DNA from 4 places in the Exiguobacterium sp. s138 genome. Region 2 is predicted to be linked to each of the others. Evidence: predicted binding sites of a transcription regulator. Region 2 holds the regulator's gene; each other region holds the start of a gene.

Region 1 (5,134 bases), on a different contig from region 2:
CATCCGAGCTGTAATACGGATAGATATCCACTTTGTACGGAATCGAATGCTGTTGCGCTAAACGTGTGAACTGGTGACGTAAGGCAAGATCGTACGGACCTGAACCATCTTTTGCACAAATCGAAACCGTGTACTCATCCGAATGTTGTCCTTCTCCGAGTGCTCCCATATCGACTGCGATATATTCGGCGACATCTTCAGAAAAACCGGCATTACCTCCAAATCCAACTTCTTCATAGTTCGAAATCAGAATATGGACAGGATGTGGCAGCGTCAGGGTTTTCCATTTTTTGACGAGCTCCAGTAATAAAGCGACGGACGCTTTGTCATCAAGATGACGTGATTTGACGAATCCTGTCTCCGTATGGACGAATCGCGGATCGAACGTCACGATATCCCCTACTTCAATTCCGGAAACCCGCGTTTCTTCTGCCGTCGTCGAACGGATGTCAAGACGGACCTCGATATTCGTCGCGCTCCGCTCTTCCGTATTTGTCACACGTGACGTGTGGACGCTTGAATGATGGAACACGATCGTTCCGGAAACCGTCTGTCCGTCCATCTTGTGAACTAAACAGTTTTCCCCCTCAATTGCTGTCCAGGCATAGCCGCCGAGCTGCGAAAGACTGAGGCGCCCGGTCGGTAAGATTTCTTTTACCATTGCTCCTAGCGTATCGACATGCGCCGTTAACAGCCGGATTCGCGCCGACTCGCCCGGCAACATCGCAAGCAATGCCCCTTTTTCTAATTTTTTATATGAAATACCTTCTTCTTTGAACCGGTTTTCTACATATGTAAGTGCGTGAGCGGTGAATCCGGTCGGACTAGGAATCTCCACTAAGTCACGAATCGTCTGAACAACTGCCTGCATCTGTTCCACTCCTTTTCAAATGTTTTTTCCCTCTCTATGATACCAAAAGATGGAACAGGCGGATACTGATTCATCGCTTCAGCCGTCTGCCCTGTCAATAAAAAAAGTCGTAGAGTCAATGTAAATTGACTCTACGACTTTTCATACGTCTACGCATAGACGACAATCCGTCTTTCCATCAGACGTATTTCTTCATCCAAATATCATCCCGGTACGTCCCATCTTCCAATTTAACGGAATCCGGATCTTCCGCGTATACTTCGAATCCAAGTGATTCATACAGACTTTGCGCTGCCTCGTTACCGGAAAGTACCGCCAAAATGACTTGTTCGACATCAGGAAGTTGTTTTGCTTCTTCAATCAAAGCTTCCATCAAAGCACGACCCGTTCCGCCACGATAATCCGGTGAAACATATACGCCGGAAATCATCGCTTTATGCGACTCCCGTGATAATTCGAACGATTTGACCTGTCCGAACCCAAATAATTTTTCACCGTCAAATATTCCGAGCCATATTTCATCGGAATCCGGACCGCCTTCCAGTCCTTCTTGAACATCCTGAATCGGTGTTTGTTGTTCATCATCAAACGAATGACCAAACGCATCTGGATGATTTTTTAATCCTTCCAGTCGAAGACTCCAATACTGTTCTGCATCTTCTTTCGTTAACTTCCGAAATGTATACATGACTGTCTTTCTCCCCTTTATGCGTTTTTGCTAGTGAATACGATGCTATGAAAAACTCTTCTATCCTTTACATAACCTTTTTCTAGTAAAATAAAACCTAGTTTAATCGAGATTCTTCCATACAAAAAAGACCATTCCTTTTTGACTGATTAAAAAGGAATGGTCTTTTTACTTCAAGCAGATGGATCGCAGCAGATGGCGTCTTCACCTCAGTGAAGGACAGGTTCCATCGTTTGCCGTAACACTTCTGCTGAGTGATGGAATTTTTTCAATTCTTCTTCCGTTAAAGAAACTTCAATGATTTCCCGGACCCCTTGCCGGTTGATGATTGCCGGGACGCCGATATGAATCCCGGAAATTCCATACTGACCGTCGACGTGCGCACCGACCGTCAAAAGACAGTTCTCATTTCCAAGAATCGCCCGGACGATTCGAACGAGTCCAAGTCCGATTGCATAATACGTCGCACCTTTTCGTTCGATGATATGATAGGCTGCATCGCGGACATTGATATAAATCTGATCAAGATCCGCTTGCGAGTATCGGTCATCTTCCGCTAACAATTCATCAATCGTTTTACCATAGATCCGGGAATTGCTCCAGGCTGCAAATTCGGTGTCCCCGTGCTCACCGAGAATATACGCATGGGCATTACGGGAATCGATGTGGAAGTATTCACCGAGCATTTGGCGTAAACGTGCCGTATCCAGAACCGTTCCTGAGCCAAAGACACGGGATTTCGGAAGACCGGAATATTTCCAAGCTAAGTGGGCCATGATGTCAACCGGATTAGAGGCAACGACGATGATGCCATCAAAACCGGACTCCATGATTTGACGCACCATTTCTTTCATGATTAACGCATTTTTAGCAACAAGATCGAGTCGGGTTTCACCCGGTTTTTGTGGCGCGCCTGCTGTGATGACGATCACTTCCGCTTCTTTGCAGTCTGAATAATCCCCTGCCCAGATCCGCATCGGAGAAGAGCTGAATGGTGTTCCGTGATTTAAATCCATCGCTTCGCCTTCCGCTTTGGCTTTATTTACGTCGATGATAACCAATTCTTCACACAATCCTGCCGTTGACATCTGATAAGCAAAGCTTGAACCGACAGCCCCCGCCCCAATTAACGCTACACGTGTCACTTTCGCATGTAATTCCATCCTTTATATCCACCTTTCTGATAGGTAATTTAAAAGTTTGTTAACTACCTCACAATTAGATTGTAACATCTTTCACAAAGTTTAGGAATTAATGAAATCGTTCACATCTTGTCTAAATTGTGTCAATAATATCCTAACATAAGGAAAAGTGACATCTTCCATTTCAACTTACCACATTCGATGCCCTATAAAACCAATCATTCCGGCTAACGTACTCGATAAAAAGTTGACGGCGTCATTCCCGAGCCATTTCCACCCTTTTAAATAAAGGGTCGGTTGGTTGTGGTGCCGGCGTTTCTCCGTTTCTTTCGAACAGACGACACACCGGAATTTCCGCTGGACCGTCCCCCCGAATACGGTATCAAGCAGACTACCTATGATGCCGCCTGCTGCGATCAATAGCCACGTCCCCGTTGGTAAATCAAACAACAGGTCTCCCGCTGTCGCAATAAATAGGGCGCCGACGATCGTTGCCGATGTCCCAAGAAACGAAACGGCACCGCTCGTCCCGGCCGGTACACGCCGTCCCGTAAACAGGAAAGGATCTTTTTTTGATAACGGACCGATTTCAGAAGCCCATGTGTCCGCATTGGATGCTGCAAGGACAACCAAAAATAAGACGAGAAACGACGTGTGTTCTGTCCAACTGAATCCTATGGAAGCTAATGCTGCGATGCCTCCATTTGCGAGAACCTGCCAGCCGTCACGCGGTCCATCTTTTTCGACAATTTGATCCACTGATTGTTTTCTTCGTTTCCCGAGTTTCGATAACAAACTGGAACTGCCAAAAAAGAGCATTAACATGACAAGTCCGGGGTATCCGAAACCAGCAAGGACAAGCGAACCGACGACCACCGTAAAGAGACTGCCGCTGACGGTCAATAGACGAAACCGGTAACCGATATATCCGAGCAGCAAACAAAATACGACACCGTATATTACCGACATACGATGACCTTAGACTCGGTTACGATTTTTTGGACCGGTTGATCAAACGGTTCCACCTCAAAATCAGAAACGAGCTGACAGTCAAACGTAACCGCTACCGTATGCCCCGGGTAGTCAGTTAATGCCCGGTCATAAAAACCGCCGCCCCATCCGATGCGGTATCCTGCACGTGTGAAAGCCCGTCCAGGAACAAGACAAAGATCGACTGAACGCAAAGATTGCTCGTTCGCCTGGTCATCCGGTTCACGAATACCCATCTTCGTTTCAATTAACGGACTGTTCGGTACGTATTCAAAAAATTTCATTTCCTGTTGTATGACTTTCGGAATGACTACCTGTTTTCCGAGTTGCCAGGCTTTTAAAACAATCGGATCCGTCGCACATTCATTACGAAACGACAGTGTGACAGCAATCGATTGAGCATTTTTCCACTCCGGTAATTCAAATAACTGATCATAAATCTGCTGTTGCTTTTGTTCCCGGTTTTCCAACCGGTTTAACTGATCGGTGATCCATCGCCGGATTTCCTGCTTTTCCATTCTGCCAATCCCCCTTATTCAACAAAAAAGCCATCACACAAGGTGACGGCTTCCATCTCAATTATTTTACTTCACGGTGAAGTGTGTGCTTACGGAGACGTGGGTTGTATTTCTTCAACTCAAGACGCTCTGGGTTGTTACGCTTGTTCTTCTTAGTGATATAAGTACGGTCACCAGTTTCAGTGCAAGCCAAAGTAATTTTAACGCGCATGGGATTCCCTCCTATCTAGCTCTCGATGTATCAAGTATTTTTGCTTTACATAAGGTTAAGCATACTCAAGTATCGTACCAAGAAAGGAAGTGAATTGCAACTGTTCATCCGTTCTTTTTTGGATTCATTATATGCTGGTATGGATTTTCAAGGTCCACCTGGAATGTACGCAGTTCTTTTGCGACATGATAATCCTGTTCGATCCCGTTTCTCGCTTCTTCTCGTTCGAGATAAATGACGTCCGAATGACGTAATGCTTCGCCTTCCAGTCGTTTGATTGCTACGACCAGTCCGCCTGTTCCTGACGGAGAACGTTCGCTTTCCAAGTCATACACGTTGCTTACAAGTGGCAATCCGTTCATTTCCGCAAACGATTGGGCTGCTGAAGCCGTCTCCATATTAAAGTTATGGACAAGACGGAACTCGACGATTTTATTCAACGCCTGCGCTTGACGCAAGACTGCCAAATTTAAGCCGGCCAATTGATTATACGTCTGAACGAGCGGTAGACCATTAACTTCGACAGAATAGACATGGATACCATCCTCATGTCGATAGCCCGTCGCGCCTGATGTGATGACGTACACATTTTCACCGGATGCAGCTAATCGTTTTGCGTATTCTGCAACCGGACGATTCGGATCATCATATTGAGTGGTCACAAGTAAAAGGGCCTCACTGTTCCATGATGCTTCCCGTTGAACCGCCACGTAG
Region 2 (5,134 bases):
AAGGCATCCGGACGAATGAAAGCCGAGACATAGTCCGCATACATCGGGACGAAGTAGAGGACACCGGACAATAATCCTTGGATCAGATTGATCAGATAACTTTTCGATCGCATCAGTGGAACGACTCCCACTGTTCCATCAGCTCAAGCAAATCGACGTCGATCTGATCACGTTCTGCCGACAGGGCGGTCGCTTTCGGAATATCATTAAAGACTTCCGGTTCACACAACAGCTGTTCGATTTCAACCGACCGGTTCTCCAACCGTTCGATCTCTTGCTCGAGCTGTTCGAGTTGCTGTTTCTTCTTACGTGCTTCTTTTTGGGCTTCTTTGTCAATCGTCTTCGTCGACGCAACTTTGATTGCTTTCGCTTCTTCCGCTTCGAGTCGGGCAATTTCTTCTTTCTCGGCTTTTTTCTCCATGTAATACGAGTAGTCGCCGAGGTAATCGGTCACACCGTCTGAACTCATTTCGATGACACGCGTCGCGACGCGGTCAATGAAGTAGCGGTCGTGGGAAACGAACAGCAGAGTCCCTTCGTAGTCGACGAGGGCATTCTCGAGGACCATCTTCGAATCAAGATCCAAGTGGTTCGTCGGCTCATCGAGGACCAGCAGATTCGTTTTGCGTAACTTCAGTTTTGCGAGCGCCAGGCGTCCGCGTTCCCCGCCGGATAATTCATGGACGAGTTTGAAGACATCATCACCGCTGAAGAGGAACTGACCAAGCACGGACCGGACTTCCTGTTCGCGCATCAACGGCCACTCGTTCCAGATTTCATCAATGACCCGGTTACGGTCATTGAGTTCCGCCTGCTCCTGATCGTAGTAACCGATTGAGACGCCGGTTCCGAACCGGTACTCTCCGAATAACGGTTTCAGACGGCCGACGAGCACTTTCAGCAGTGTCGACTTGCCGATTCCGTTTGGTCCGACGAGCGCCAGTGATTCCGCACGTTGCAGACGGAACGTGATATTTTTCGAGACGGCTTCTTCATAGCCGACTGCGAGTTGGTTGACCTGCAGCACATCATTGCCGCTCTGCTTTTCAATCGGGAATGACAGAACCGTACTGCGTTCGTCACCGTCCGGCCGGTCGATCCGGTCGACCTTTTCAAGACGTTTGCGGACGCTTTGCGCCCGTTTTGTTGTCGTTGCCCGGGCGATGTTGCGCTGGATGAAATCCTGCATCTTCGCGATATCTTCCTGTTGCTGTTCGAACTGTTTCATTTCCTGTTCGTAGAGCGCCGCTTTTTGTTCGAGATACTTCGTATAATTACCGGTAAACTTCCGGGAGACGTTCCGGGATAATTCATAGACGACGTTGACGACTTGATCGAGGAAATACCGGTCATGGGAAACGATCAGGACAGCGCCGCGGTAACCGGACAAGTAACTTTCAAGCCAGGACAGTGTATCGATGTCCAGGTGGTTGGTCGGCTCATCGAGAATCAGCAGTTCCGGTGCCTGCAGCAACATTTTCGCGAGGGCGAGCCGGGTCCGCTGTCCACCAGAAAGCGTCTGAATCCGTCGGGAATAATCGTCCGGATAAAAGCGCATCCCGTGTAAGACGGAGCGGATGTTGGCTTCGAACTGATAGCCGCCGGCTTCCGAGAAGTCGTGTTGCGCTTGATCGTATGTTTTCAGGAGACGGTCATAGGCAGTCGGATCATTTAAAATGTGCTCCATGCCCATTTCAATTTCCATCCGGCGAAGCGCCCGTTCCTGATCCTGCAGATGCTCAAAAACAGTCAGCATCTCGTTCCAAATCGATTCGTTTGATTCAAGTCCGCTGTCCTGCGCAAGATAACCGATCCGAACTTCCTTGCTTTTCATGATCTCGCCCGAGTCATGTGACAGCTCCCCAGCGATGATTTTTAAAAGTGTCGATTTTCCGGCACCATTTCGTCCGACGAGGGCAATCCGGTCCCGTTCCTGTACTTCGAGTTTAATATTGTCTAAAATCGGCTCGACGCCGAATGATTTTGAGAGTTGGTTTACTTGTAAGAGAATCATATCCATCCATCCTTCCACCCTTTAGTCTATCACGAAAAATCCTGCCGAATATAATATTTGTTACTCTATGTGAAGTGGTTTACAATCAAGGGGAGTAGAATTCTTTGCATTGATTTGGGTGCCACGTCAGAACGTGGCCGAAGGGGGAACTGCAGTATGAATGGGCCAGACACAAAAATACCACAAGCAACGGCGAAACGGCTGCCGTTATATTATCGTTTTATCCAGAGTCTTTATAACTCCGGCAAGTTGCGCGTCTCGTCAGCAGAGCTCAGCGAAGCGGTCAAAGTCGACTCCGCGACGATCCGTCGTGACTTTTCCTACTTTGGGGCGTTAGGGAAAAAAGGGTACGGTTATAATGTTCAACATTTGTTAACATTTTTCCGAAAGACACTCAACCAAGACGAGGTCACGAATGTCGCCTTAATCGGGGTCGGACATCTCGGAACAGCGTTTGCAAATTATAACTTTTTAAAGAATAATAGTACTCGTATCGTCATCGCGTTTGACGCCGATGAGGACAAGGTCGGAACGACGACGCAGGACGTTCCGATTTATCATGTGTCAGATATGAAAGAACAAATCAAAGCGAACAATGTCGACGTCGCCATCTTGACGGTACCGTCTCAGTTCGCCCAGTCAGTGGCAGATGAGTTAGTAGAGTATGGTGTGACCGGCATTTTGAACTTTACACCGGCCCGGTTGAATGTACCGGCCCACGTTCGGGTGCATCACATCGATTTGTCAATCGAGCTGCAGTCGCTCGTGTATTTTATGAAGCATTATTCGCAATCAGCTGAAGGAGTGAAATCATAATGGAAAACTTAATCCCGTTAACACTTGGTATTGGACCGGGGAGCATCGCTTTGATTGGTGTCGTCGCCTTAATCATCTTCGGACCGAAGAAATTACCGGAACTCGGCCGCGCTGCCGGACAGACGTTAAAAGAGTTCAAGAGCGCAACGAACGGCATCATGGAAGATGATAAGGACAAAAAGGACGAAATGAAAGAGAAGTGAGTGAATCATGGCGATCGATCAAGAACAGAGTGTGACATCGCACTTAGATGAACTGCGTAAGCGGATCATCTGGTCGCTCATCATTGTAGTGGTCATGTTTATCGCAGCCTTTCCGCTCGTCCGGCCGCTCGTCCGTTTCTTACAGGCCGACTTAAAGGAACTCGGAATTGGGCTGAATGCGTTTAACGTTGTTGATCCACTGATGTTATATCTGAATCTTGCGTTCATCATCGCAATCGTCTTGGCGTCCCCGTTTTGGATGTATCAGCTTTGGGCATTCATCCGTCCCGGTCTGCACGACCAAGAACAAAAAGCGACGTTGACGTATATTCCCGTGACGTTTTTCTTATTCCTTGCGGGTATTTCGTTTTCTTATTTTTGGCTGTTGCCGTTTTTACTCGAAGTATCGACGGAACTCGGGCAAGAGCTTGGGATTGAACAGGTCATCGGCGTCGAGAACTACTTCAGTTTCCTGATCAGGTTGACGATTCCGTTCGGTGTGTTGTTCCAGTTGCCGGTCGTGACGATGTTTTTGACACGGCTCGGACTCGTGACGCCGTTCTTCATGCGGAAGAATCGGAAGTATGCATATTTTGCGCTGTTCGTGATTGCGGCGTTGATCTCACCGCCCGATATCACATCGCATTTGATGATTTCTGTTCCGTTGTTCGTGTTATATGAAATCAGCATCATCATCTCAGCACGGACGTACAAAAAAGTGCTGATTCTCGAGCAGGAGGCGGAACTGGAGCGACAGGCGGATCTTATGCGTGAGTTGAACAAATAATAGAAGATTCTCCTTTACCCGCAAGGTGAAGGAGATTTTTTTGTAAGCGGTCTAATTTTATATTGAAAAAGTGAACAGCAATGGTTATACTCATTATAGAAACACACGGGGGCTTAGCTCAGCTGGGAGAGCGTTTGGCTGGCAGCCAAAAGGTCGTCGGTTCGAGCCCGATAGTCTCCATATCGCTTTACTTGAAAACCCTTGGGCAACCGGGGGTTTTTTTTGTGTTTTCAGAAAAACGTTCTCTTTTGATAAAAAGGTAAATGAAGGATGTTAACTGATTGATATGCCATAAACCAACAATTATTTTTAAAATACTCCAAATTTAAATTGTATATTAAGAGAAAATTAATTAAACTAAAAATACAGAATTTTCGTTTAATATGTTTTGTTACACATTACATTTTTGGAAAAGAGGAAAAAGAATGAAGAAAAAGAAGATTGCTCTGATGGCGGCAGCCCTCATGACAACTTCCAGCCTAGTTCATGCTGAGGGAAATGTGTCATCACAAAAAGTGGATGTACAAAAGCCACAAGCACTCTCACTGAAAAAAGCGGGTCAGGAAAAGTCATACAGCCAAAACGAAAAAGTACGGATTGTCGTCGAACTCGATCAAAAAGCCGCAATTGAACATGCGCAGGCACAAAATAAACGCTACAGCACGTTAAGCAATACGGAAAAAATCATTCTCAAGAATCAGATCGTCAATAAACAAAAAGAAGTCAAAGCAGCGATTGCTAAAAAAGATATTGCTGTTTCGTATAAAGAAAGCTTTACGACTGTCCTGAACGGTTTCAGTGGTGAAGTCAAATACGGTGAAATCAAAGAGTTGAAAAAGTTAAGCGGCATCAAGAGCGTACATATCGCACATGAGTATGCGCGTCCGGAAGTCGAAAAAGGCGCGACACCAAACATGTTGCACAGTAAAGACATGGTTAATGCAAAAGAAACATGGCAGGACTACGGCTATAAAGGGGAAGGAACCATCGTTGCCGTCATCGATACGGGAATCGACCCGACCCATAAGGACATGGTCCTCAGTCCGGAGACAAAAGTTGATTTGACGTCGTCAAAAGTCGAAGGCTTCAAAGCGTCAAAAGGATTAAAAGGAAACTACTTTACGGAAAAAGTTCCGTACGGTTATAACTATGCCGATCATGACAGTGAAATCCGTGACCTCGGACCAGGTGCTTCGATGCACGGAATGCACGTTGCCGGTACGGTTGGTGCCAACGGCGATGAAACGAACGGCGGGATCAAAGGGGTGGCACCGGAGACACAACTGCTTGCGATGAAAGTATTCGGCAATGATC
Region 3 (5,134 bases), 100 kb from region 2:
TTAATCAGGATGCGGCGTTTGAGCCGTTTAAAGTAGAGAACTGACGAAAGTATAGGCATACAGCAAAAGGACCGATGTCCCCGTCAAAAACGGAGGCCTCGGTCCTTTTTGGAATACAACAGAATTATCTGTTCCAAAGATGGACGTACGAACGATGTGTCAATAGGCGACGTGAACGTCCTCGTTTCATGCGACTCCTGCAGGAAAAAGCGCGTTTTTTTGCGCTGTTAGAGACAAACGAGACCCGGTTTCCTGACCACAGGGGCAGGAAAGCTGGCTTGTGTCTCGCCTGCGGAAAGCGCATGAGGAAGAGGACGGAACGCCTGTTAAGATAGTATGACGGTTATGTTTGGAAAAGAGACACTCCTCTTGTCGGAGAATAGTGAATTACGCCCAGTGTGACGGGCGGAGCAACCGTTCCGGCAGATGTGTCTTCGCGTCGCCTTGTGCCGCATTGACCTGCGCCTGTGTCAAAAACAACGCATCGGTCAAATCGGCACCGGCCAGCTGACAGTCCCGCAAATCGGCACCGAGGAAGTTGACGCCACGCAACCGACTGTTCGATAAGTTCGTCGCGAGTAAAAACTGGCCGCGGACACTAACGCCGGAGAAATCCTGTCCGGCAAGATTTTTTCCGATCCAGTCGCGGGGGAGCGGACGTCTGCTTGTCCCTGAGACCGGCGTTTGAACCAGTTCTTCGATTTGGGCAAGAAGCGGTAGAACGGTTGCCCTTACCTGATCGAGATCGAGTGCCGCCAGTTCTTCCGGAGAAGAGTGGGTCAGGGCATCGAGTTCGGCCAGCTTGTCCTCGAGCAAATGATGAATCGGGCGGGTGGCCGGCCGGATACCGTCTGTCAGGTACCACATCATTTCCTGCAGATGGACCATCTTCGGATAGAGGGCGTACATGACCGGTTTTGTCGTCTCATCGTACACGCCGGAAAATGTCACCTGCGAAATCTGTTGCCCGGCACCGAAGCAGTCATAGACGGTGCATCCTTTATAGCCGCTTGGACGCAGCCGGTCGTGAATCCGGCAGCGGTACTCGTTGTCTAAATTCCGGCAGGGTGTCGCTTCCGGTTTGTCGTGACCAAAATCGCTTGAAGCGGAAAACGCGAGGGCCGTACAACAAAGTCCGAAGCAATCCCCGCACTGAACACGAAAGCGTTCGGTTTCCATGAGGTTCACTTCCTTTTGATTGGTTCATGTCACTTCTTTTTACCATATGTAGCCAATCGTTTTCAAATCAAGGTAGATGAGTAAAAAAACAGTAGCCCACTACTGAAGCGGAAGGACTAAATGTATGATTTTTGTTAAAAAAAGAGCCGTATCATGACCTTGAAAATAGAAAGTCATCCGTGAATTTTTAAGCTGTGACAAGGGACACACGGAACGAATTGGAAACCATGCATCCGCTTTGTTACAAACAGATGTCAGAGGGGGTAAACCGTCCCATAAAGGAAGCGTTTACAAATGTGAACGAAAAATGTTTTTTCACAAAATCGACACAAATCAGATTTAGGTGACTTGTTTCTCATTTCAGAACACGATATAACGTTACTGTTCAAGGATTTTGTTCACCTAGTGAACCATCTCGATAAACGTTGATAATACTACATATTTTCTTCACATCTTCGTGAAAAGAGTGGCACGGGACACCTCTGTGAAAACCTTATCAATTGTTGATATACAATGGTTTTACGGCTCCATTTTAATTGTGAATTCATTTGACTATGAAATGGTTCTCATTGTATTCTTGACTAGTATGAAAATCCGCAAATTGTGGGAAAGAAAAAGAACTCACAACTGGGAAAAGGGGGTCGTCTCTAGTGCGCCAAAAAGGGCTCGCGACGAGTATGGTCATGGCCTCGCAAATTTCGACGGCACTAGCCGCACCGATCGTCATCGGCTTTCTTGTTGGGAACTATGGGGAACAGCAGGATTGGTGGCAAAAGATGGGTGCGACGTTTGCAGTGTTCATCGGGATTTTCATCGGAATTCTTTGCATGATCGCAATGATCAGGCACTTGTTAGGAGACAAGACATGAATATCATCCTTCAAGATGCGTTGTATCGTGCGTACTTACGATGGTTCGGACTCTATTATGGAATCCTTGCCGTCCTGTTACTTGTCGGTTATCCGAGTGATCCGGTGATTTATGGACTGGCACTGGGTGGGGCAGGTAGCTTCATGATCTTGACGCTGCAACGATTAAGCGTCGATCGAATGTATCGTGTAATCGAGCGTGGGCGCAAGCCGATGTCTCGAGGGACCGTATCACGCATGGCGGTCGCGGTACTCTGTGTGATGATCGGCTTGAAGTATGAAGCCGAATTGTCATTAACTGCGGTGGTAATAGGCCTTCTCGCCGGCCACGTCATACAATTTTGTGAGTATTTTACTCACGAACTTAAGCGGGAAAAGAGGTGAATAATCAAATGAACCACGAAATGCCACTTTACGAAATCCCACTCTGGGGCGACTTCGTTCTGTACGGTAGCTGGACAAACTTGATCACAGTGCTGATTGCAGCTGCTCTCGTTTTCCTGATTGCCGTGGCCGGTACGCGACGTCTTGTGATGAAGCCGACCGGTGCTCAAAACGTGATGGAGATGTTCCTCGAGTTCGTTCGCGGAATCATCAGCAGCACGATGGACTGGAAAACAGGGGGTCGCTTCCTAACTTTCGGAATGACACTGTTCCTGTTCATCATCGTGTCCAACTTAATGGGTCTTCCCTTTAACGTTGTGACGGGTCACTACATTTGGTTCAACTCACCAACTGCAGATCCGTATGTGACACTTGCACTTTCATCTATGGTAGTGGTCATGAGCCATTATTACGGTGTGAAAATGCGCGGCTTCGGCTCGTATGCGAAAACGTTTATGACGCCGATGTTTATTATTACCATCATCGAGGAATTCGCAAACACGTTGACTCTCGGTCTTCGTCTTTACGGTAACATCTTCGCGGGTGAAATCATGATTGGTATCATTCTTTCGATCGGTATCGTCTCTGGAACGAACGATTTCCAATTCCTCGGACCAGTCGGTGCTATTCTGTCAGCGATCCCAATGTTGATCTGGCAAGGATTCTCACTCTTCATCGGAGCAATCCAAGCGTATATCTTCCTTATCTTAACGATGGTTTACATCGGGCATAAGGCAGCGCACGACCATTAATTCGAAGGTAAAGCATCTGCTTTTCCGATAATCGCACGACCAAATTTCGAACACAATCTAGGGAGGCAATTCATAATGGAACTTATTGCAACAGCGATCATCATCGGACTCGGCGCACTCGGCGCAGGTATCGGTAACGGTCTTATCGTAAACGGTACAGTATTAGGACAAGCACGTCAGCCAGAACTCAAAAACGAACTTCGTCAAACAATGTTCATCGGTATCGGTCTCGTTGAGGCACTTCCAATCATCGGTGTAGCGGTCGGTTTCCTTCTTCTCAACTCTTAATCCGTATTTAATTTTACGCACGAAGAACTGAGCTACATAGGGCGTTATTCGTTCCATTAGAGTGAACCGTCATGGGGGCTACGGCTCCCTTATGTAGATACTAGAAGTAGGACCAACCACGAGGGGAGTGTAATCGAATGAATCTCACGTATCGTGCGGCTGAAGGAGTTGCAGAAAGCAACCATCTTCTTCTCGCCAATATGATCGTCACGATCGTCGTTTTCCTCTTGCTCCTCATCCTCTTGAAGAAATTCGCATGGGGCCCGCTCGTCAACATGATGAAAGCGCGGGAAGAGCATGTGGCTAGCGAGATCAATTCGGCTGAGAAAAGCCGGAAAGACGCTGAAGTCTACGTAGAACAACAACAAGCAGAACTCAACAAGGCACGTACGGAAGCACGTGACCTGTTAGAAGCATCACGCCGTCAAGCTGAGGCAGAACAAGCACGTGCGATGGAGCAGGCACGTGTCGAAACAGAATTGAGCAAGGAAGAAGCTCGCCGTGCAATCGAACGTGAACGCGCTGAAGCACAAGCTGCTTTGAAGAACGATGTTGCTCTTCAAGCAATCGCTGCAGCACGCCACGTCATGAAAACACAGCTGGCGACAGACGAAGCGGCACAACGTGCACTCGTCGATCAATTCCTCGCTGATACTAAGGGCACGAACTAATGCGTGACCACGTAGCGGGACGCTACGCAAAAGCGCTCTTCGATCTTGCACTTGAGCATCACGTGCTCGACCAAGCAGAAGCTGATGTGCGAACGCTCGGCGAAGTGCTCCACGCAACACCAGAGCTCGCATCGGTGTTAGAAAACCCATCGATTTCTGCAGAAGAGCTGAAGCAAGTCCTTCAGACGAGCTTCACAGGCTTCAATACGATTGTCTTGAATACGATCCTCGTCATGGTCGAAAACGACCGGGCGGCGGAAGTATTATCATTGCCGGAGCATTTCATCGCGTTGTTGAATGAGCACCGTAACGTTGCGACAGCAATCGTCACAAGTGCATACAAACTGTCGGACGAAGAACTCACGAACGTGAAGGAAACGTTTGGCCAAAAATCAGGTAAAACGCTTGAAGTAGAAAATGTTGTTGATACGAACGTAATCGGCGGACTTCGTGTTCAAATCGGTTACACGACATATGATGGCACGATCGAAACGAAACTAACGCGACTTGAGCGTGAGCTGTTAAAAGCGTAAGAAAATAGGGGTGAAACGCATGAGCATTAGAGCTGAAGAAATCAGCGCCCTGCTTAAAGCGCGTATCGCGCAGTACGGTTCTACGATGGAAGTGAACGAGACAGGTACAGTCATCCAAATCGGTGATGGTATCGCTCGTGCACACGGACTCGACAACGTCATGTCGGGAGAGCTCGTAGAATTCGCTAACGGCACAATGGGCTTGGCGCAAAACTTAGAAGAAGGCAACGTCGGTATCATCATTCTCGGTGACTACCTTGAAATCAAAGAAGGCGACTCTGTTCGCCGTACGGGCCGCATCATGGAAGTACCAACTGGAGACGCACTCCTCGGACGTGTCGTTAACCCGCTCGGTATGCCAATCGATGGTCTGGGTCCAATCGAAACAGAACACTATAACCCAATCGAGCGTAAAGCTTCTGGTGTTATGGCACGTAAATCGGTTCACGAACCGCTTCA
Region 4 (5,134 bases), on a different contig from region 2:
ATGCTCGTGAGACATTTTGAATCGATTTCAAGTATTGAACCGAGTTTTTCTCAAAGAAAATCTTTTCCGGTACTTTGAACCACTGCATGTTCACGCGTCGTCTCGCCACCTTTTTGACATTGAGTAGATGTTTCGCCGTTACGTTTTCTGAGACCGAGTTTTTCCCGTATGATCCGCAACCGAGTGTGAGTGACGGTGTCAATTCATTGTAGAGATCGCCGATTCCGCCGTGTGCTGACGGACTGTTGACGAGAATCCGGCAGGCTTTCATCCGGAGACCAAACGCTGTCATCAACTCATCATCTGTTGTGTGAATAACCGCCGTATGACCGAGTCCGCCGATTTCAAGCATCCGTTCCGCGACATGGAAGGCGTCATTCGTTGACGCAACGCTGTACGCACCGAGAACCGGACTTAGTTTTTCGTGTGATAACGGTTCTTCCGCTCCGACTTTTTCGAGTTCCGCGACGAGCATGACGGTGTTGCCCGGAACATCGATGCCGGCTTTTGCTGCAATCCATGTCGCAGGTTTTCCGACGATATCCGCATTGACGGCACATGTATCGGTTTTGATGACGAGTGCTTCGAGACGTTTTTTCTCATCCGGTGTACAGAAGTAACAACCGAGTGCTTCCATCTCTGCCCGGACTTCCGCATAAATCTCTTGATCGACGATGACGGCTTGCTCGGACGCACAAATCATTCCGTTATCAAATGTTTTCGAGAGGACCAAATCACTGACGGCGCGTTTGATTTTAGCGGTTTTTTCGATGTAACACGGTACGTTCCCCGGTCCGACACCAAGCGCCGGTTTTCCGGTCGAGTAAGCGGATTTGACCATGCCGGCTCCGCCTGTCGCAAGGACCATCGCGATGTCCGTGTGGTTCATCAAAACTTTTGTTGCTTCGAGGGACGGTTGTTCGACCCACTGGATACAATCTTTTGGTGCACCCGCTTTGACGGCCGCATCGCGTAATGTTTTCGCTGCTTCGAGGGAACAGTTTTGTGCTGATGGATGGAAGGCGAACACAATCGGGTTACGCGTCTTGATCGCGATCAACGCTTTGAACATCGTCGTTGACGTCGGATTCGTCACCGGTGTGACGCCACAGACGACACCGACCGGTTCCGCGATGTACGTGATACCGTTTTGGACGTCTTCTTCTAAAATCCCGACCGTTTTTTCATTCCGGAGACTATTGTAGATGTATTCTGTTGCGAACATGTTTTTGATCATTTTATCTTCAAAGACACCGCGTCCTGTCTCTTCAACCGCGAGACGCGCCAGTTCGACGTGACGTTCAAGACCGGCGAGCGCCATGTCCCGCACGATCGTATCGATTTTCGTTTGATCAAATGTCAGTAATTCTTGAAGTGCCGTTTGACCTTTCGCGACGATTTGATTGATTGCTTGTTCGACAGGTGAGACATCTTGTTTGATTTTTTCTTTGACAGCCATGTTAGGTTTCCTCCCTATTTTGGAACGAATCTGAGTCTGCAATTCCCTATTAGATGTTAGGAATGCCAAGCTGATTTTCAATAGTTTGTGCTTTCCTTCACAAATCAATCATACCGCCTTTTGTTACATTTGTGCATGGCTATCCTGTGAACTATTTCACATGAATGAGAGCGTTTTCATCGAAATGACCTGTTCTGACATAACGGTCCGTCTTTTCGATCACTCGCTGTGATAACTGTCACAGCAATCTATGAATCTGCTTGTCTGACCAATCGTTCATCGTGTACGCTAGGAATAGTTCCATCATTCATTTGTCTTAAAGGAGGAAGTTTCATGTCAGTCGTTAATCAAATGCTTGCGTTTAATCAACAGTTCGTCGAAGAGAAACAATACGAACCATTCATCTCGGATAAGTTCCCGGATAAGAAGGTTGTGATTCTGACCTGTATGGATGCACGTTTGACGGAGCTCCTTCCCCACGCACTTGGTCTGAAAAACGGTGATGCGAAAATCATCAAAAATGCCGGAGCCGTCCTGTCCCATCCATTCGGATCTGTCATGCGGTCAATTCTCGTCGCCCTCTACGCCCTCGGTGCGGAAGAAGTCATTGTCATCGGACATCATGACTGCGGCATGAGCACGATTGACCCGGCGAAGATGATCGCCGAGATGCAGGATCGTGGCATCAATGAACAGGTTCTGCACACGCTGGATGCTTCCGGCGTCGATTTGAAGCAATGGTTACGCGGCTTCACATCGGTCGAAGAAAATGTCAGCCACTCGGTCGGACTGATCAAAAACCATCCATTGTTGCCACCGGGCACGGAAGTCCACGGACTTGTCATCGATCCGGGAACAGGTAAACTCGACCAAGTCGATTGCTGAATCACGTTTTAATGAAGAAGAAAGGTATGGCCAACCTCAATTTGACGTCGGTCATACCTTTTTTGTGTTTTTTTCTTGACAGTCAAAAGATCGGTCTGTATGATACTTTAGTATAGTACAGTGATACCAAAAGAAAGTGTGGTTTTAGTTCATGTTTAATGCAGTCATTATTGCCGTTGCTCTATTATTTCTTTTAGCCATCTTCCGGGTCCATATCGTCCTCGCGATGGTTCTCAGTGCCGTCGCCGGCGGACTGATCGGCGGTCTCGGCATCAACAAGACGATCGCGACGTTTGCTGAAGGACTTGGCGCCGGGGCCGAAATCGCCCTCAGTTATGCCTTACTCGGTGCGTTTGCTGTCGCCTTGTCGAAAACCGGACTTCCGGATGCGTTGGCACATGCTCTGATCAAACGTTCAAAAGGATCCGCTGACGCGGCGTCAGTCAAGAAGTTAAAAGGCTTTATCGTCTTTGCAATCTTGTTACTCGCGATCAGCTCACAAAACGTCTTGCCGATTCACATCGCCTTCATCCCGATCATCATTCCACCGCTCCTCGGTCTGTTTAATGAGATGAAGATTGACCGTCGCCTGATTGCCATCGTCATGACGTTTGGTCTCGTCACACCGTACATGTTCCTGCCGGTCGGCTTCGGGGATATCTACTTGAACCAGATCCTTTTGCCGAACATTTCGAAAAACGGAATGGACACGGCTGGTGCTTCCGTCATTCAGGCAATGGCGATTCCGGCACTCGGAATGCTCGTTGGTCTGTTGATTGGTCTTTACGTTTACCGGAAACCACGGGAATACGAAATGAGGAACATCGCACCGGACGACTATGAGATTCCCGTCATCACGAAAACAAAATTGTTCCTCAGCGGACTCGTCGTCCTCGCGACACTCGCTGTCCAGCTGACGACCGAATCGATGATTTTTGCTGCGACAACAGGTCTCGTCCTGTTTCTCCTTCTTCGTCTCGTCCGCTTCAGTGAAGCAGACGATGTCATCACCCGAGGTATGCGAATGATGTCGTTCATCGGATTCGTCATGATTTCAGCGAATGGATTTTCGAACGTCCTCCGGAAAACCGGTGACATCGATCCGCTCGTTGAGAATTCAAAAGCCTTGATGGGCGATTCCCAACTCGTTGCCGCTTTCGTCATGCTATTGATCGGACTGCTCGTCACAATGGGGATCGGCTCGAGTTTCTCGACGGTTCCTGTCATCGCTGCGATTTTCGTCCCGCTTTGTGTCCAGTACGGATTCAGTCTGGAAGCGACGATTGCTATCATCGGGACGGCCGGTGCCCTTGGCGACGCCGGAAGCCCGGCATCCGATTCGACGCTCGGTCCAACAAGTGGACTGAACGCTGACGGACAGCATGATCACATGCGGGAAACCGTCATCCCGACATTCCTGCACTACAATCTGCCGCTGCTCGTTTTCGGAACGATTGCCGCGATGGTGTTATAAAAAGTATGTTTTCAGGAACCAATGCCATAATCGGTATTGGTTCTTTTTTTGAATCATTTTGCTTCATTAAACGGGCTGTACCTTCTACTTAAAGATGCTTAGTAAATATTTGCTTCGTCAGATTAAAGATTTTTTCTTTCATTTTCCGGCTTTCTTCTCTAATATAAAGGAATGAAGTGAAGCTGAAGGAGTGTTCGATGTGTTATCTCAAGTTGTTAATAACGTTTTATTATACCTCGCTGATCTAGGGTATTTCGGTATTGCCTTAGGATTGATGATTGAGATCATTCCGAGCGAAATCGTCTTGTCTTACGGTGGATTCATGATTTCCCAAGGAACGATCGGTTGGCCGCTTGCCGTTGTTGCTGCTGTCATCGGCGGTTTGTTTTCGCAATTATTTTTATACTGGTTTGCCCGTTACGGCGGTCGACCATTGATTTTAAAATACGGAAAGTACCTGCTGATTACGGAACACCATCTCGATCTCGCAGAACGCTGGTTCCTGAAATACGGACAAGGCGTCATTTTCGGAGCCCGCTTCATTCCGGTCGTCCGTCATGCGATTTCGATTCCAGCCGGTCTTGCAAAAATGGATCAGACGAAATTCTCATTCTACACTGTCCTCGCCATCATTCCCTGGTCGATTCTTTTCCTCTACCTCGGTGAGACGCTCGGAACGAACTGGCGCTCGATTAAAGAAGTGGCCGCACCTTATACGAACGGTGTCCTGATTGCTGCTGTCGTTATGATTCTCTTATATGTCTTCCTGAAAAAGCGTCAACGTACAACCTAATTCAAGTTTTGCAGTCTGTCCCCGCGGCAGACTGTTTTTAAAAAGGAGCGACTTATCTTGGATACTTCCAACACATTAAAAATTCACCTCGACCGCGTTACGGCGTCTCAAGTTACCGGTAAACACATTGCCACGGGATTGACGATTTCAGGACAAATCATGATGATTGAAGAAATTTATGATACAAAACGACATCGGAACGTACTGCATGTCCATCGTCTGCATGACCAATGGCGGACAACGACGATCATCGCTCAGGCCGAAACAGATTTCAGTTATGTCGACTCATTTTCTGACGGACGGATTCTCCTTGTCGCTTCACGATGCGACGATGATATCGACGGTTTGTGGCTGCCGAATGCTTTTATTTACGATTCAGCGGGACATCTCCTCGATAGTTTTTGTCTTGATGACGGGATTCAAAACGTCCATATTGATGAAAAAAACCAAATTTGGGTCAGTTACTTCGATGAGGGCGTCTTTGCCGATGCCGTGACCAATTCGGTTGGTTCCTTTGGATTAG

The links. The regulator Rex, encoded in region 2, represses fermentation and respiration genes when NADH is low (regulators of the CRP and FNR family bind a similar motif). The targets are predictions, from matches to a motif close to TTGTGAAATATTTCACAA.
Region 1: a site for Rex is predicted at 2,783-2,800, ahead of KNP91_RS01135 (L-lactate dehydrogenase). Genes of this name have one in related genera too.
Region 3: a site for Rex is predicted at 1,732-1,749, ahead of KNP91_RS09475 (AtpZ/AtpI family protein). Genes of this name have one in related genera too.
Region 4: a site for Rex is predicted at 1,604-1,621, ahead of adhE (bifunctional acetaldehyde-CoA/alcohol dehydrogenase). Genes of this name have one in related genera too.

Annotation. Positions count from the first base shown of each region.
Region 1 covers NZ_JACSMW010000001.1:220,999-226,132, reverse strand. Annotated here, with positions in the region: gene KNP91_RS01145 (M42 family metallopeptidase) at 1-871, opposite strand, end outside; gene KNP91_RS01140 (GNAT family N-acetyltransferase) at 1,050-1,559, opposite strand; gene KNP91_RS01135 (L-lactate dehydrogenase) at 1,769-2,722, opposite strand; gene KNP91_RS01130 (DUF92 domain-containing protein) at 2,891-3,670, opposite strand; gene KNP91_RS01125 (5-formyltetrahydrofolate cyclo-ligase) at 3,661-4,209, opposite strand; gene rpmG (50S ribosomal protein L33) at 4,271-4,420, opposite strand; gene KNP91_RS01115 (1,4-alpha-glucan branching protein domain-containing protein) at 4,525-5,134, opposite strand, start outside.
Region 2 covers NZ_JACSMW010000003.1:555,010-560,143, reverse strand. Annotated here, with positions in the region: gene KNP91_RS09990 (hypothetical protein) at 1-113, opposite strand, end outside; gene KNP91_RS09985 (ABC-F family ATP-binding cassette domain-containing protein) at 113-2,014, opposite strand; gene KNP91_RS09980 (redox-sensing transcriptional repressor Rex) at 2,171-2,830, shown strand; gene KNP91_RS09975 (twin-arginine translocase TatA/TatE family subunit) at 2,830-3,033, shown strand; gene tatC (twin-arginine translocase subunit TatC) at 3,041-3,820, shown strand; tRNA gene KNP91_RS09965 (tRNA-Ala) at 3,928-4,000, shown strand; gene KNP91_RS09960 (S8 family serine peptidase) at 4,246-5,134, shown strand, end outside.
Region 3 covers NZ_JACSMW010000003.1:454,203-459,336, reverse strand. Annotated here, with positions in the region: gene wecB (non-hydrolyzing UDP-N-acetylglucosamine 2-epimerase) at 1-44, shown strand, start outside; gene KNP91_RS09480 (pentapeptide repeat-containing protein) at 388-1,179, opposite strand; gene KNP91_RS09475 (AtpZ/AtpI family protein) at 1,830-2,048, shown strand; gene KNP91_RS09470 (ATP synthase subunit I) at 2,045-2,431, shown strand; gene atpB (F0F1 ATP synthase subunit A) at 2,440-3,183, shown strand; gene atpE (F0F1 ATP synthase subunit C) at 3,259-3,471, shown strand; gene atpF (F0F1 ATP synthase subunit B) at 3,609-4,142, shown strand; gene KNP91_RS09450 (F0F1 ATP synthase subunit delta) at 4,142-4,675, shown strand; gene atpA (F0F1 ATP synthase subunit alpha) at 4,695-5,134, shown strand, end outside.
Region 4 covers NZ_JACSMW010000001.1:564,332-569,465, reverse strand. Annotated here, with positions in the region: gene adhE (bifunctional acetaldehyde-CoA/alcohol dehydrogenase) at 1-1,459, opposite strand, end outside; gene KNP91_RS02900 (beta-class carbonic anhydrase) at 1,793-2,344, shown strand; gene KNP91_RS02895 (Na+/H+ antiporter family protein) at 2,496-3,818, shown strand; gene uptA (undecaprenyl phosphate transporter UptA) at 4,018-4,611, shown strand; gene KNP91_RS02885 (hypothetical protein) at 4,669-5,134, shown strand, end outside.